2 linked regions of the Solidesulfovibrio fructosivorans JJ] genome follow. The protein of the gene in region 1 binds, or shares a complex with, the protein of each later gene. Links are inferred from orthologs where the notes say so. Each region holds a gene or a part of one and is shown in the gene's direction. Other genes may lie near its edges.

The links.
Region 2: the proteins of tig (region 1) and rpsG are in contact, whole or in part, in a crystal structure (PDB 3GTY), measured with the Thermotoga maritima proteins. The link is inferred for Solidesulfovibrio fructosivorans JJ] from one-to-one orthologs. Residues at the interface, in WP_004081061.1 of Thermotoga maritima: Glu122, Val124, Val129, Leu130, Tyr133, Glu188, Gly259, Ile262, Tyr263, Glu266, Ser270, Glu273, Gln274, Glu277, Arg308, Gln311, Ile312, Ser315, Tyr316, Glu325, Arg329, Arg336, Leu363, Phe366, Trp367, Arg373, Leu377, Arg381, Leu384, Glu387; in WP_004081843.1 of Thermotoga maritima: Lys34, Lys52, Lys55, Glu59, Arg62, Gln63, Glu66, Asn67, Lys69, Val71, Arg95, Ala109, Lys110, Lys111, Gly112, Arg113, Pro114, Glu117, Glu121, Ile124, Ala125, Tyr127, Asn128, Asn129, Thr130, Gly131, Lys135, Asp139, Arg142, Met143.

The regions. Positions count from the first base shown.
Region 1 is NZ_AECZ01000039.1:25,356-33,068, forward strand. The notes cover bases 4,725-7,713. They hold tig (trigger factor), read left to right. Parts: upstream 4,725-5,546; coding sequence 5,547-6,881; downstream 6,882-7,713. Other genes in these bases: DESFRDRAFT_RS18260 (hydantoinase B/oxoprolinase family protein), read left to right, coding at 4,725-5,199; clpP (ATP-dependent Clp endopeptidase proteolytic subunit ClpP), read left to right, coding at 7,055-7,669. Also shown: DESFRDRAFT_RS18250 (hydantoinase/oxoprolinase family protein), read left to right, coding at 1-1,351; DESFRDRAFT_RS18255 (hypothetical protein), read left to right, coding at 1,770-2,516; DESFRDRAFT_RS22400 (hypothetical protein), read left to right, coding at 2,539-3,576; more of DESFRDRAFT_RS18260, read left to right, coding at 3,634-4,724. UniProt on the Bacillus subtilis protein: Involved in protein export. Acts as a chaperone by maintaining the newly synthesized protein in an open conformation. Functions as a peptidyl-prolyl cis-trans isomerase.
Region 2 is NZ_AECZ01000009.1:120,527-128,147, forward strand. What follows is about bases 1,482-4,378. They hold rpsG (30S ribosomal protein S7), read left to right. Parts: upstream 1,482-2,643; coding sequence 2,644-3,114; downstream 3,115-4,378. Other genes in these bases: DESFRDRAFT_RS08475 (outer membrane beta-barrel protein), read left to right, coding at 1,482-2,086; rpsL (30S ribosomal protein S12), read left to right, coding at 2,255-2,626; fusA (elongation factor G), read left to right, coding at 3,133-4,378. Outside these bases: DESFRDRAFT_RS08465 (hypothetical protein), read left to right, coding at 1-724; DESFRDRAFT_RS08470 (sll1863 family stress response protein), read right to left, coding at 873-1,160; more of DESFRDRAFT_RS08475, read left to right, coding at 1,469-1,481; more of fusA, read left to right, coding at 4,379-5,205; tuf (elongation factor Tu), read left to right, coding at 5,273-6,466; rpsJ (30S ribosomal protein S10), read left to right, coding at 6,472-6,789; rplC (50S ribosomal protein L3), read left to right, coding at 6,802-7,434; rplD (50S ribosomal protein L4), read left to right, coding at 7,448-7,621.

The DNA.
Region 1 (7,713 bases):
CGACCTGGAAGCCGGGCTGGGCCGGGAAGCGGCGCTTTCGGTCATGCAGTCGAGCGGCGGGCTCATCACCGCCCAAACGGCCCGCCACGAGCCGGTGCGCACGATCCTTTCCGGCCCGGCCGGCGGGGTCGTTGCCGCCTTGGCCGTGGGCAAGGCCGCCGGTTTCGACAGCCTCATCACCTTCGACATGGGCGGCACCTCCACCGACGTTTCGCTTCTCGACGGCGGTCTGTCCGTGGCCATGGAAACGCGCCTTGCCGGCCTGCCGATCAAGACGCCCATGATCGACATCCACACCGTGGGCGCGGGCGGCGGCTCGTTGGCCGCCCTCGACGTCGGCGGGGCGCTGACCGTCGGGCCTCAAAGCGCCGGGGCCGATCCCGGGCCGGCCTGCTACGGCAGGGGCGAGGGGCTGACCGTCACCGACGCCAACCTTTTTCTCGGCCGGCTTGCCCCGGATCATTTCCTTGGCGGCGGAATGGCGCTTGCCTCCGATCGCCTGCCGCCGTTGTTCAAGCGCCTGGGCGCGGCGGCCGGCCTGACGCCGGTCGAAGCGGCCGAGGGCATCGTGGCCGTGGCCGAGGCGGCCATGGAGCGGGCCATCCGGGTCATCTCCGTGGAGCGCGGCCATGATCCGGCGGATTTCGCGCTGCTTTCCTACGGCGGCGCGGGCGGGCTCCACGCCGTGTCCCTGGCCCGGCTGCTCGGCGTCCAAACGGTTGTCGTGCCGCGCCATCCGGGTCTCTTTTCTGCCCTTGGCATGCTTCACGCCGATATCGTCAAGGATTTTTCCGAAACCGTCATGCTGTCTTCGGACAAGATCGACGTGTTCGAGCTGGCCGGGCTTTTCGGCTCCCTGGAGGAAAAAGCCCGCCAGGGCATGGCGGCCGAAGGTCTGGACGGCGGCGACATCGTGCTCGAGCGCCAGCTCGACATGCGCTACAAAGGCCAGTCCCACGAATTGCCCATTCGTTTCGTGGCCGACCCCTTCACCGCCTTTCACAACCGCCACGAGGACATTTTCGGCTTCAAGGACCGCAAGGCCGTCATCGAAGTCGTCACGCTTCGCATCCGGGCGCGCGCCGTTCAGGAGAAGCCGCCGTTCAAGGAGGCCGATCACCTTGTCGCGGCGGTGTCCGAGGAGGCCAAGCTCGGCGAACGCCCCCTCGTTTGGCGCACCCGCGAGATCGCGGCCCAGTGGTACGACCGGGAAAAGCTCGCCCCCGGCAACCGCATCCTCGGTCCGGCGCTCATCGCCGAAATTTCGGCCACCACCTTCGTTCCGCCCAAGGCCGAGGCACGCGTGGACGGCTTCGGCAACATCGTCATCGACACGCATGCCGAAGGATGAGGGCGGAGAGGTGAGAGAGGAAGCCTCCGGCGGCCAGGGGGAAACTTTTTGGAAAAAGTTTCCCCCTGGACCCTCTTCAAAAACTTTCCATGGGGGGGAGGGGGGAATGGCTTTTTCGTCCCTTGACGGGGTAGGCTCTATCCCCAGGCCCTTCCAGCGTTCGGCCATGGAGTTGCGGCAGGATTGCTCCCGGGCATGGCGCGTGGTCAGGGCCATGGCTTGCTGCCGGTGATGGGGCGTTGTGACTGGGGCCGGCGGGGGCAGGGCGGACGCGAAGGCGTATTCTTCAAATATGCGCCGCGCGCGGCTGTCCCGCCCCCGCCGGCCCGCCAAAGAAACCAGACCCGGCAGGCCGGGCAGGGTGGCGGAAAATTAGGCAACAGCGCCTTGAAACCGGGTGGCTGACGGGGGCGTCGGGATGCTTGTTATCGGCACGCCATGTTATGGCGGGGTGGTCACGCTGCCCTACATGCTCTCCATGTTGGCGCTCAAGGATGTGCTCAACGCCGCGAAGGTTCCGTTTCGCCTGCTGACGCCCGCCAACGACAGTCTCATCACCCGGGTCCGCAATTCCATCGCCAACACCTTCCTGCGCGACGAGCGGGCCACGCATCTGCTTTTCATCGACGCGGACATCGAGTTCGTTCCGGCCATGGTGCCCCGGCTGCTCGGCAGCGGCAAGGACGTGGTCTGCGGCGTCTATCCGGTCAAGGGTCTGCGTCTGGACCGCGTCATGGCGCAACCGGCGGGGGCCACGCCCCAGGCGGCCGAGGCGGCCAGCCTGGATTACGCGGTCAAGCTCAAGCCCGGCTGCCACATGGACGCCCAGGGATTTCTGGAAGTGGAGTACGCGGCCACGGGGTTCATGATGGTGAGCCGCCGGGCGCTGACGCGCCTGATGGACGCCTATCCGGACTTGCGCTATCGCTATAGTTGCACCAATGAGGAGCCGGCGGACAATTTCGCCTTTTTCGATACGGCCATTGATCCGCAAACGCGCGACTATCTGCCCGAGGATTATGCCTTTTGCAAACGCTGGCGCGACATCGGCGGACAGGTGTTCGTCAGCGTGCCCGGCCGCTTCGCCCACCATGGCGGTAAGGCGTATATTGGAGATTTTGCAATGTATTTGCGAGATGTTACGAAGAAACATACGCATAAATAATTGTTTATTAGGTGAGGATACTGTGGATACTGCGATTCTACTTTCTGTTGTTAAAGTATTGCAAAATGACTATGTAACATTTGATATCGGAGGTAGGCTTAATGCTTTAATTGAAATGCTTAGTGAATTTGAGCGTAATTCAGCAACCGTCGATAATAGTAAGTTTGAAGAATCGACTACAAACTTATTGGAAGCGCTTGATGATTTAAAATTGAACAAGCCATGCCTTTATCAGGAAGTTGTTCTGAATGAAATAAAAGCTTTTGAGTGGCTTGGTGATGAATTAAAAGAGAAAATAAAATCTATCATTAAAAATTATGCAAACAACAGAAAATTAATGATACAAGTGTTGTTGGATTTGAAAGCCAAATTCAACATGTATTTGGCTTCTCTTAACTCTTTGATCAGTGGATTTGCAAGGGTTGGCATTGAGGAGTATGTCCTCTTAGACAATGATGCAAAGATAGTCGTTGTATTTCAGGAAGATATATCGCATTTTTCGCTTGATGCTTTAGAAAAGGAATTTCGTGAACTAAAGAAGACTCTTAACTTTATGTCTGAAATAGTTGGAGATCAAAAAAAAGCTTTTACAGTGTCTTCGATTGGGTCAACTGATTTTACACTTATTATTGATTCTGGATTTAAGACGGCAGCGTTTTTTGCTGCTACAGTAACTTTTTGTTTAAAGATATATAAAGATTACTTGGATATTTTGTTGAAAAGAAAAGAGTTGAAAAAGATGGATTTTCCTGTCGAAGTTATTGAAAAAATAGTATCGGTTAGTGAAGAGATGAAAAATAAAAGAAAAAATGATTTTGTTGAAAATATTATTGCAAAGTATCTGGATAATAATTCTGGTATTGATAGCGGGAGAAAGAGTGAGTTGGTGAATGCAGTTGCTGGTGTTTTGGATGATGTATCTAAAAAAATTGAATCCGGAGTTAGTTTTGATGTAGTGAGTCGTGCTGCTGAGGATGGTATCAAGGGGGCTGGGGATGGAAGTGCTTCGTTTGATGATGCTGTGGCTGCTTTAAAATCTGCTCAAAATGAAATAAAATAACTTAAACTTGATAAGAATATTCTTTTGGCAATAAGCGAATCTAAATAAAGGTTGATCATGAACATCACTCCGATTACCCTGGAAGTCTTCAAGAACAAGTTCGCTTCGGTGGCCGAGGAAATGGGCATGGCGCTGACCCGCGCCGCCTTTTCCCCGAACATCAAGGAACGTCGCGACTTCTCCTGCGCCGTGTTCGACGCCAAGGGCGACATGGTGGCCCAGGCCGCCCATATTCCCGTTCATCTCGGCTCCATGCCGCTTTCCGTGGCCTCCATCATCGAAGCGCTGGAACTGGCCCCGGGCGAAATGGCCATGCTCAACGATCCGTTTCGGGGCGGCACCCACCTGCCCGACATCACGCTTGTCGCCCCGGTCTACGCCGGCACCGACGCCCCGGTCTTCTACGTCGCCAACCGCGCCCACCACGCCGACGTCGGCGGCATGGCCCCCGGCTCCATGCCCCTTTCCACCTCCATATTCCAGGAAGGCCTCGTCATACCGCCGGTGAAAATCGTCGTGGGCGGCGAAATCGTCCCGGACGTCATGAACCTCTTCCTGGCCAACGTGCGCACCCCGGCCGAGCGGCAGGGAGATTTCGCCGCCCAGATCATGGCCAACCGCACCGGCGTCGCCCGCATGGAAGCCCTGGTCAAGGCCCACAGCCTGGAGACCGTGACCGCCATGGCCGAGGCGCTCATGGACTACGCCGAGCGGCTCATGATCGCGACCATCGCCGCCATGCCCGACGGCTCCTACGAAGCCGAGGACAGCCTGGACGACGACGGTGTCGGCGGCCAGGACGTCGCCGTGCGCCTGACGCTTTCCATCGGCGGCGAGGAGGCGGAACTCGATTTCACGGACAGCGATCCCCAAACGGCGGGCTGCGTCAACGCGGTGGGCGCCATCGCCGTCTCGGCCGCGCTCTACGTGTTCCGCTGCCTGGCCGGCGGCAACGCCCCGACCAACGCCGGCTGCCTGCGCCCCATCATCGTGCGCACGGCAGCCGGCACCTTGGTCGATGCCCGCTTTCCGGCGGCCGTGGCCGGCGGCAACGTCGAAACCTCCCAGCGCATTGTGGACGTGATCCTGGCCGCTCTGGCCAAGGCGCTGCCCGGGCGCATTCCCGCCGCCTCGCAAGGCACCATGAACAACGTGGCCATGGGCGGCTTCGACCCGCGCGTCAAAAAATCTTTCACCTACTACGAGACCCTTGCCGGCGGGGCCGGGGCCGATGCGAAGGGCCCGGGACAGTCTGCCGTGCACTCCCACATGACCAATACCCTCAATACGCCCGTCGAGGCGCTGGAATATGCCTACCCGCTGCGCGTCACGCGCTATGCGATCCGCCAGGGTTCCGGCGGTCCGGGCCAACATCCCGGCGGCGACGGGCTGGTGCGCGAGATCGAAGCCCTCGCCCCCATGGAGGTGACCGTGCTCTCCGACCGGCGTTTTCGCGGCCCCTGGGGCCTGGACGGGGGCGGGGAGGGCGCTTCCGGCGTCAATACCGTGACGCGGCGAAACGGCGAGATGGTCATGCCCGGCAAGTTTCACGTGCGCCTGCGCAAAGGCGACCGGCTGCGCATCGAAACCCCCGGCGGCGGGGGCTACGGCGTGATGGGGTAGGGCGAAGAGATGAACCGGGGGCAACTTTTCTGAAGAAAAGTTTCCCCCCGCCCCCCTTCAAAAGACTTTAATAGTAAAAAAAGCATATTATCCGGCACATGCTTTCACCGTTATAAAATTTCGGAAGGGGAGAGCGCGAGAGGGGGAACCCTTTTTAAAGGGTTCCCCCTCTCGCAAAATCTTTCCATCCTTTCTCCCTCTTCCGATCGCGATGTCTCGGGTTTTTGTTCTTTCCTTTCTTTCTTTCTTCGTGTAGTATTGCCTATTTCGTATTCGCAACATCACGCCCCGATCGATCCGAAATCCGCCCGCCGGACCCGGCAAGGGCGATAATCCTGGAGGAAGCCTTGGAATATAACGTCAATCAGATTTCGCCTGTCAAAACACAGGTCAACGTCACCGTCCCCGCCGAGGAGGCGGATGCCGCCCTGGCTACTGCCGTCGCCCTGTACCGCTCCAAGGCCGACATCAAGGGCTTCCGCAAGGGCAAGGTGCCCGCCAGCGTCATCGAGTCGCGCTTCAAGAAGGAAATCACCGCCGAGGCCACCACCGACCTCATAAACGTCCATATCAACGAGATCATGGGCGAGCTCAAGCTCTCGCCGCTTTCCGGCCTGGACGTGAGCGACGCCGCGCTCCAGAAGGGCGAGTCCCTGGAATACACCTTCACCTTCGAGCACGCTCCGGCCTTCGATCTGCCCGAGTACAAGGGCCAGGCCATCGAGGAAGAGGAAGTCGTAATCGGCGACGCCGAAATCGACGCCGTGGTCGAGCGCGTGCGCAAGAATCTGGCCGAGGTCAAGCCCATTGCCGACGCCCGTCCGGCAATGGATGGCGAGGTCGTTTCCGTCACCTTCGAGGCCTTTGAAAACGGCGAGCCCATTCCCGGCGTGCGCGCCGAGAATTTCGAGCTGAGCCTTGGCGAAGGCCAGGCCCTGCCCGAGTTCGAGGCCCTCATCAAGACCATTCCGGCCGGCGAGGAGGGCTCTTCCGAGATGACCTTCCCGGCCGACTTCATCAATACCGATCTGGCCGGCCGCACCGTGCTCATGAAAGTGGCCGTGCACGTGATCAAGGAACGCCTTTTGCCCGAGGTGGACGACGAGCTGGCGAAAAAAGCCGGCAACTTCGAAAACCTGGACAAGATGCGCGAAGCCATTACCATGTCCTACAAGAAATCCCGCGAGGACCTGCACCGCTCCTCGGCCCAGAAAAAGCTGCTGGACAACCTCCTGGCCCAGGTGGAGTTTCCCCTGCCGGAGTCCGTGGTGGAGCAGCAGCTTTCCAGCATGGCCGACGATTTCGTGCAGAAGCTGGAGCGGCAGGGCAAGAGCCTCGCCGGCGTGGGAAAGACCATGGAGGACCTGGAAGCCGAGCTCAAGCCCAAGGCCGAGGAGCTGGTCAAAACCCAGATTTTCCTCGCCGCCGTGGCCGCCAAAGAGGAGCTCTCCGTCAGCCCGCAGGAGATGGACGCGTTTTTCTACCGCCTGTCCACCCAGACCGGGCAGGACGTGGTGCTGCTCAAGCGCTACTACGAGGATAACGGGCTTATGATCCTGGTGCGCGACAAGCTGCTGGCGGACAAGGCCGCCGACTTCATTTACGCCAATGCCCTTGTGACCAAGGTGCCGGCCACTGAAAAGCCGGAGGAAGACGACAAGGGGTATGGCGTGCGCGAGTAGCGCGTCACAAGCTGGCTTCTTTTTTGCATGACCTGTAATGCGGTCATGGTGGGCGAAACGGCGGCAGCCCGTCGTTTCGCCCGGAACCCCAACCCCTGCGGTCGCGGCGAAGGCGGCTGGCGACAAACATAATTGTCGCACCGTGTCGCCCTCCGGCGCAAAAAGGGAGCACAATGACTACCGTCCCTATTGTCATAGAAACCACGGGCCGTTCCGAACGGGCCTACGACATCTATTCGCGTCTGTTAAAAGACCGCATCATCCTGCTCGGCAGCGCGGTGGACGATTACGTCGCCAACCTGATTTGCGCCCAGCTGCTCTTTCTCGAGTCCGAGGACCCGGAAAAGGAAATTTCCCTGTACATCAATTCCCCGGGCGGCGTCGTTTCGGCCGGGCTGGCCATCTACGACACCATGCAGTACGTCATGCCGCCGGTTTCCACGTTGTGCATGGGCCAGGCCGCCAGCATGGGCGCGCTGCTCCTTTGCGCCGGCGCCACCGGCACGCGTTACGCCCTGCCCCACAGCCGCATCATGATCCACCAGCCTTCGGGCGGCTTCCAGGGGCAGGCCACGGATATCGAGATCCACGCCAGGGAGACCAGACGCACCCGCGAGGCGCTCAACGAGATCATGGCCAAGCACACCGGCCAGCCCATTGAGAAGATCCAGGTCGACACCGAGCGCGACAATTTCATGAGCGCCGAGGAAGCCGTGGCCTACGGCCTCGTCGATAAGGTGTTTGCCTCCAGGGAACCTGTTGCGAAAACGGAATCCGGGGACGCCTAACCGCGCCTTGGGTTTCGCTTAAATGGCCCGGAGGCCCGGGCAAA
Region 2 (7,621 bases), on another replicon or contig:
CAATGCCGAAGGCAAGGTGGTCGGCACCGAAAAAACGACCGAAAACGCCGATGGTTCGTTCACCACGGTCATGACCATGACCGACCCGGGGGGCAACACGTCCACCCGGACCATCAACGGCGAGAACACCGATGACGGCTTCAAGGTCACGGACACCCTCACCAATGCCGATGGCAACGTCCTGGAACGCCGCACCCACCTTACCGCCGCCGACGGCAGCGTCACGAGCTCCGTCACCCGCAACGGCCCCGACGGCGGTTCCGTGGCTGAAAGCGAAAGCTACGATGCCGACGGCAACCTGTTGTCCACCACGTCTTCGACCACGTCGCCGGCAACGAGCGTCGCCTCGGCCGACTCCACGTCGGGCGGCGCCGGCGCGTCGGGCGGTTCCTCCGCCTCCGGGGCGTCGTCCTCCGGCGGCTCCGAGTCGTCCGACAACGACAGCACCACGACCACCGTGACCACGACGTTCACTTCCGAGAGCATGCAGGAGACCATTACGGTCACGGACGTCAATGGCAAAATTGTAAGCCAAAAGACCAAGGACATCCCCTTTTCGCGCTCGGCCAAGGGCAGCAGCTTCGGCTCGAATGTGCCGGATGCGGACAGCCTGGCCGACATCACCGGCCAATACCTCCACCGTTATGGCGCGAACCGCTACGGTTCCGCGCAATCGCAAACGAAATCCGATTCAGGCAGCGGCGGGCTTTCCGTGGAGGCCTAGGCGGAAGCGGGACATGCGGGGGAAGGATGCTTCTCCCGGACAGGCAAGAAGGGCGACCCGGCGGTCGCCCTTCTTGCCTGGAAAAGGGAGGCGGGCAGGCGTCGGCAGCGAGCCTGGGAGAAGGGGAGGGGAAGCCCGGGACCTCTTCCTAAAATTTGCTTCTGGCCCGGCGCAAGGCCGCCTTGAGGTCGCCGAGGGCGGATTCGAAACCCTCGCGCAATTCGGCCAAAGCGTCGCCGCCGCCCTTGCGCAAAAGGGTCAATTTGTAGCGGGCCTTGTCGTAGGTGTCGAGTAGATGCTCGAGCTCCCCGGTCCAGCGATCGAAAGAATCCGGACCCTTGCCCTGGGCTTCCTTCTTCGCTTCCTCGATTTTGGTCTTGTACGTGGCAAGCTGCTCTTCCAGATCGACCCCGAAGGGCTTTTTGGCTTTCGGCATCGTGCGTTCTCCCTGGCTGCGCTCCTGGTTAAGGAATACCCAATGCCGGAAGTGAGGGCAAGGTTTTGGGGGCGAGAAGGCGGCTCTTGCGCAACGTCATGGGGTTTGTTAGAAGGCAAAACGTGAAGTCCGGCAGGGGAAAGAAATTCCGGGGAGGAAATCGCCCGGTCCCCCTGGCCAATCCGGCAAGGCGACTTATGTCTAACTTCAGACAAGCCCCGCGTCGAAACAGCCCGCCCATAGGGCGTGTAGGGGAGCGCGCGAGGTCGCAAACGCCACTGTTTAAGGACCAGACAAGGAGGAAGGCCATGAACGCGCGTGTGCAAAAATTATTGGTACTGGCTATGGCCGTGATGATCGGCTTGGCCGCTGTGCCGTCCCGTTCATTTGCCATGGGCGAGGCCGGCACGGCGTATGTCACGCCGGAATTCGGTTTTTATGGCGTGAGCCAGAAGGAAGTCGATTCCTATCTCACCTTCGGCGCCAGCGGCGGCTACTTCGTGATGGACGGCCTGTCCATCGGCCTGGAAGCCCTGGCCTATTCGTTCAACCAGCGCAAGATCGACCATAACACCCCGGCGGGGAACTTCGCCTACGCCGTGGCCCGCAACGACGGCTACACCCAGAATCCCTGGGCCTTTGGCGCCAACGCTCTGATCCGCTTCTACCCGGTGCACACCGAGAAGGCCGCCTTCTACATCGGCACCGGCATCGGCGGCCTCTTCTCCGGCGACCGGGTGCCGTTCTACAGCAACGGCGGTCGCGGCAACTTCTCCAACCCGACCCTTCCCGTGGACCTCGGTTTCACCGTCAACCTGTCCCAGAACGTGGCCTTCGAGCTGGCCGGCCGCTACCAGCGCATCGGCTTCGACAACCACGGCCTGGACGGTTGGGGTGGCCACGGCGGCATTCGCATCACTTTCTAGCTGACAAACGTCGGCGACTAGGGTAATTAGTCAGGCCCTCCCGCCCACAGGAGCGGGAGGGTCTGTTTTTTTCACGGAGCGTCCCATCGCCGCTTGACATGGGTAGGTGATGGGTCTATATGCCTCTGTCTTTGCCATACACTACGATTTTTTTGAACGGAGACGGCTATGCCCACGATCAACCAGCTTATCCGCAAGGAGCGGGCCCAGGTGACCAAGCGCCGCAAGACGCCCGCCCTGCAAGCCTGCCCGCAGCGTCGGGGTGTGTGCACCCGTGTGTACACCACCACGCCGAAAAAGCCGAACTCGGCTTTGCGTAAGGTCGCCCGCGTGCGCCTGACCAACGGCATCGAGGTGACCTCCTACATCCCGGGCGAAGGCCACAACCTGCAGGAACACTCTGTGGTGATGATCCGGGGCGGCCGCGTCAAAGACCTTCCCGGCGTCCGGTATCATATCATCCGCGGCACGCTCGACACCGCCGGCGTTGCCGACCGCCGTCAGGGCCGTTCCAAGTACGGCGCCAAACGGCCCAAGTAAGTTAAGGAGAGACGCGTATGCCGCGTAAAGGTCCGGTTTCCAAGCGTTCGGTGCTGCCCGATCCCAAGTTCGGCAGCCATCTGGTGACCAAGTTCATCAACCGTCTGATGTACGACGGAAAGAGGGGCGTGGCCGAGGGGCTTTTCTACAAGGCCGTGGACGTGCTGGCCGAGAAGTCCGGCGAAGATCCGCTGAAGGCCTTCGAGAAGGCCGTGGCCAACGTCAAGCCCCATATGGAAGTCAAGCCCCGTCGGGTCGGTGGCGCCACCTATCAGGTGCCCATGGAAGTCCGGCCCGAGCGGCAGCTCACCCTGGCCCTGCGCTGGCTGGTGGGCAATGCCCGGTCCCGGGGCGAGAAGGGCATGGCGGAGAAGCTTTCCGGCGAGTTGCTGGATGCCTATCACAATCGCGGCGGAGCCGTGAAAAAGAAAGAGGATACGCACCGCATGGCCGACGCCAACAAGGCGTTTGCCCATTACCGGTGGTAGTCGCACAAGGATAGCGTCGTGTCTAAGACTGTACCCATTGAGCGGCAACGCAATATCGGCATCATGGCACACATCGATGCCGGAAAGACGACCACCACCGAACGTATTCTGTATTACACCGGGGTGTCGCACAAGATCGGCGAGGTCCATGACGGCCAGGCCACCATGGACTGGATGGTTCAGGAGCAGGAGCGCGGCATTACGATCACTTCCGCCGCCACCACCTGTTTCTGGCGCGACCATCGCATCAACATCATCGACACGCCCGGCCACGTGGATTTTACCATCGAGGTGGAACGGTCTCTGCGTGTCCTCGACGGGGCGGTCGCCGTGTTCGATGCCGTTTCCGGCGTCGAACCCCAGTCCGAGACGGTCTGGCGGCAGGCCGAACGCTACAGCGTTCCCCGCATGAGCTTCGTCAATAAGATGGACCGCGTCGGCGCGGACTTTTTCCGTTGCGTCGACATGATCCGCGACCGCCTGGGCGCCAAGCCCGTGCCCCTGCAGATCCCCATCGGCGCCGAGGAGAATTTCCAGGGCGTCGTGGACATGATCCAGGGCAAGGCCGTCTATTTCGATACCGAGTCCCTGGGCAAGGAGTATGTCTACAAGGACATCCCGGCCGAGCTGATGGAGCGCTATGAAGAGCTGCACCAGCACATGGTCGAGGCCATTGCCGAGGAAGACGAGGTCCTCATGGAGAAGTACCTCGGCGGTGAGGAGCTCACCCCCGAGGAACTGATCGCCGGCATCCGCAAGGCCACCATCAACCTGGCCATCTGCCCGGTGCTGTGCGGCTCGGCATTCAAGAACAAGGGCGTGCAGCCCCTGCTCGACGCCGTGGTCGACTACCTGCCGTCTCCCGTCGACATCCCGCCCATCAAGGGCCACGATCCCGACGACGAGGAAAAGATCATCGAGTGCCCCTGCGACGTGAACGCGCCCCTGGCCGCCCTGGCCTTCAAGCTCATGAGCGATCCGTTCATCGGCCACCTGACCTTCCTGCGCCTCTATTCCGGCCGCATCGAGTCCGGCATGACCGTTCTCAATGCCAACACCGGCAAAAAGGAGCGCATCGGCCGCCTGCTCAAGATGCATGCCAACAAGCGTGAAGAGATAAAGTCCGCTGACGCCGGCGACATCGTGGCCGCCGTGGGCATGAAGATCACCTCCACCGGCGACACGCTGTGCGCGGACAACCGCCCCGTGGCCCTGGAGTCGCTCAACATCCCCGAGCCCGTCATCGAGGTCGCCATCGAGCCCAAGACCAAGGCCGACCGCGACACGCTGTCCCAGGCGCTTGGCAAGCTGGCCAAGGAGGACCCGTCCTTCCGCGTCAAGTCCGACGAGGAATCGGGCCAGACCCTGATCGCCGGCATGGGCGAGCTGCACCTGGAGATCATCGTCGACCGGCTGATGCGCGAGTTCGGTGTCAACGCCAATGTCGGCGCGCCCCAGGTCGCCTACCGCGAGACCATCACCAAGCCGATCAAGAACGATCTGCGCTACGTCAAGCAGACCGGCGGTCGCGGCCAGTACGGCCATGTGGTGCTGGAAATCGAACCCAAGGAAGACGGCGGCTACGAGTTCGTCAATGGAATCGTGGGCGGCGTCATTCCCAAGGAATACATCCCGGCCGTCGACAAAGGCATCCAGAACGCCATGAAGGGCGGCGTCATCGCCGGCTTCCCCCTGGTGGATGTCCGGGCCAAGCTGGTCTTCGGCTCCTACCACGAAGTCGACTCCTCGGAGCAGGCGTTTTTCATCTGCGCCTCCCAGTGCTTCAAGGAGGCCGTGCACAAGGCCGCTCCGGTGCTGCTTGAGCCGATCATGGCCGTGGAAGTGGTGACGCCGGAGGAATACATGGGCGACGTCATGGGCGACCTGAACGGCCGTCGCGGCCGCATCGCCAAGATGGATTCCCGGGCCGGCTCCCAGATCATCACCGCCAACGTGCCCCTGTCGTCCATGTTCGGGTATGCCACGGACCTGCGTTCCAAGTCGCAGGGCCGGGCCACCTTCAGCATGCAGTTCGACCACTACGAGAAGGTCCCGGCCGCTCTGGCCGAGGAAATAATGAAGAAGAAATAACGCCCGTAGCGAGACGGGCGAGGTGGAACATTAACGATCCGCAAGCGCGGATGTTCAGGGGGACGACATGGGCAAGGCGAAATTCGAGCGGAAAAAGCCGCACGTCAACATCGGCACCATCGGGCACATCGACCACGGCAAGACCACGCTGACGGCCGCCATCACGCGTCTGGCCAGCCTCAAGGGTTTTGGCGAGTACATTCCTTTCGACCAGATCGACAAGGCGCCCGAGGAAAAGGAACGTGGCATCACCATCGCCACGGCCCACGTCGAGTACGAGACCGACAAGCGGCATTACGCTCACGTCGACTGCCCCGGTCACGCCGACTACATCAAGAACATGATCACCGGCGCGGCCCAGATGGACGGCGGCATCCTCGTGGTGGCCGCAACCGACGGCCCCATGCCCCAGACCCGTGAGCACATTCTGCTCGCCCGTCAGGTCGGCGTGCCGCAGCTCGTCGTCTTCATGAACAAGGTCGACCTGGTCGACGACCCCGAACTGCTCGAGCTGGTCGAACTCGAGGTGCGCGAACTGCTCACCAAGTACGGCTTCCCCGGCGACGACATTCCGATCATCAAGGGTTCGGCCCTGAAGGCCCTTGAGGCCGAAGGCCCGGACAGCCCGGACGCCAAGCCGATCTTCGAGCTGCTCGACGCCTGCGACGCGTACATCCCCGAGCCCAAGCGCGACGTGGACAAGCCGTTCCTCATGCCCATCGAGGACGTGTTCTCCATCTCCGGCCGCGGCACCGTGGTCACCGGCCGTGTCGAGCGCGGTATCATCACCGTGGGCGACGAAGTGGCGATCATCGGCATCAAGGACACGGTCAAGACCACCTGCACCGGCGTCGAGATGTTCCGCAAGATCCTCGACCAGGGCCAGGCCGGCGACAACGTCGGCGTGCTCCTTCGCGGCGTCAAGCGCGACGAGGTCGAGCGCGGCCAGGTTCTGGCCAAGCCGGGCTCCATCACGCCGCACCGCAAGTTCAAGGCCGAGGTCTACGTTCTCAACAAGGAAGAGGGCGGCCGCCACACCCCGTTTTTCACCGGCTACCGTCCCCAGTTCTATTTCCGCACGACCGATATCACGGGCGTCGTGACCCTGGCCGAGGGCGTCGAGATGGTGATGCCCGGCGACAACGCCACGTTCAACGTGGAGCTGATCGCCCCCATCGCCATGGAGAAGGGCCTGCGCTTCGCCATCCGCGAAGGCGGCCGTACCGTCGGCGCCGGCGTCGTGTCGGAAATCGTGGAGTAAATATCATGGTTTCCATGCAAAACGATCGCATTCGCATTAAGCTTAAGGCCTACGACTACCGCATCCTGGACAAGGCGGTGGCCGAGATCGTGGATACCGCGCGCAATACCGGCGCCGGCGTTGCCGGGCCGATCCCGCTGCCCACGGATATCAACAAGGTCACGGTCAACCGCTCCGTGCACGTGGACAAGAAGTCCCGCGAGCAGTTCGAGATGCGGGTTCACAAACGTCTTTTGGACATTATGGAGCCCACGCAGCAGACGGTGGACGCGCTCGGCAAGCTGAGCCTGCCCGCCGGTGTTGACGTGGAAATCAAGCTCTAAGGGAAGGTCGGCATGGCTGCCACGCTTGGAATACTCGGCCGTAAACTGGGCATGACCCGGGTTTTCGGCGACGATGGTTCGATCATTCCGGTCACGGTTATCGAGGCCGGACCCTGCCCCGTCACCCAGGTGAAAACCGAGGAAAAGGACGGGTACAACGCCATGCAGATCGGGTTCGACACGATCCCGGAACGCAAGGTGAACAAGCCCGAAAAGGGGCATATGGACAAGGCCGGCCGCGGCTACTTCCGTACGCTTCGCGAGCTGCGCTGCGACGGCCCCGCCGCCTTCGAGCTGGGCATGGACGTCACGGTGGACATCTTCGCCCCGGGGGAGACGGTGAAAATCACCGGCACCTCCATCGGCAAAGGTTTTGCCGGCGTCATGAAGCGGCACAACTTCGCGGGTCTCAAGAAGACCCACGGTACGGAAAAAGCCCACCGCTCCGGCGGTTCCATCGGTAACAACACCGAACCGGGCAAGGTCATGAAAGGCAAACGCATGGCCGGCCACATGGGCGCGCGCACCGTCACGGTGTCGGGCATCCAGGTCGTGGACGTGCGCCCGGAAATGAACCTGATCCTGGTCAAGGGCCAGGTGCCCGGGCCGCGCAACTGCGTGGTCATGGTGCGCAAGCAGGGATAACGGGACAAACGCCATGGCAAACGTGAAAGTCTATGACCAGGGCCGCCAGGAAATCGGCGATGTCGAGCTGGCCCCCGAGGTCTTTGAAGTTGAAGTGCAGCCCGAGCTGCTGCATCTGGTCGTGCGCGCGCAGCTCGCCGCCAAGCGCGCCGGCACCCACAGTGTAAAGACCCGCAGCACCGTCAGC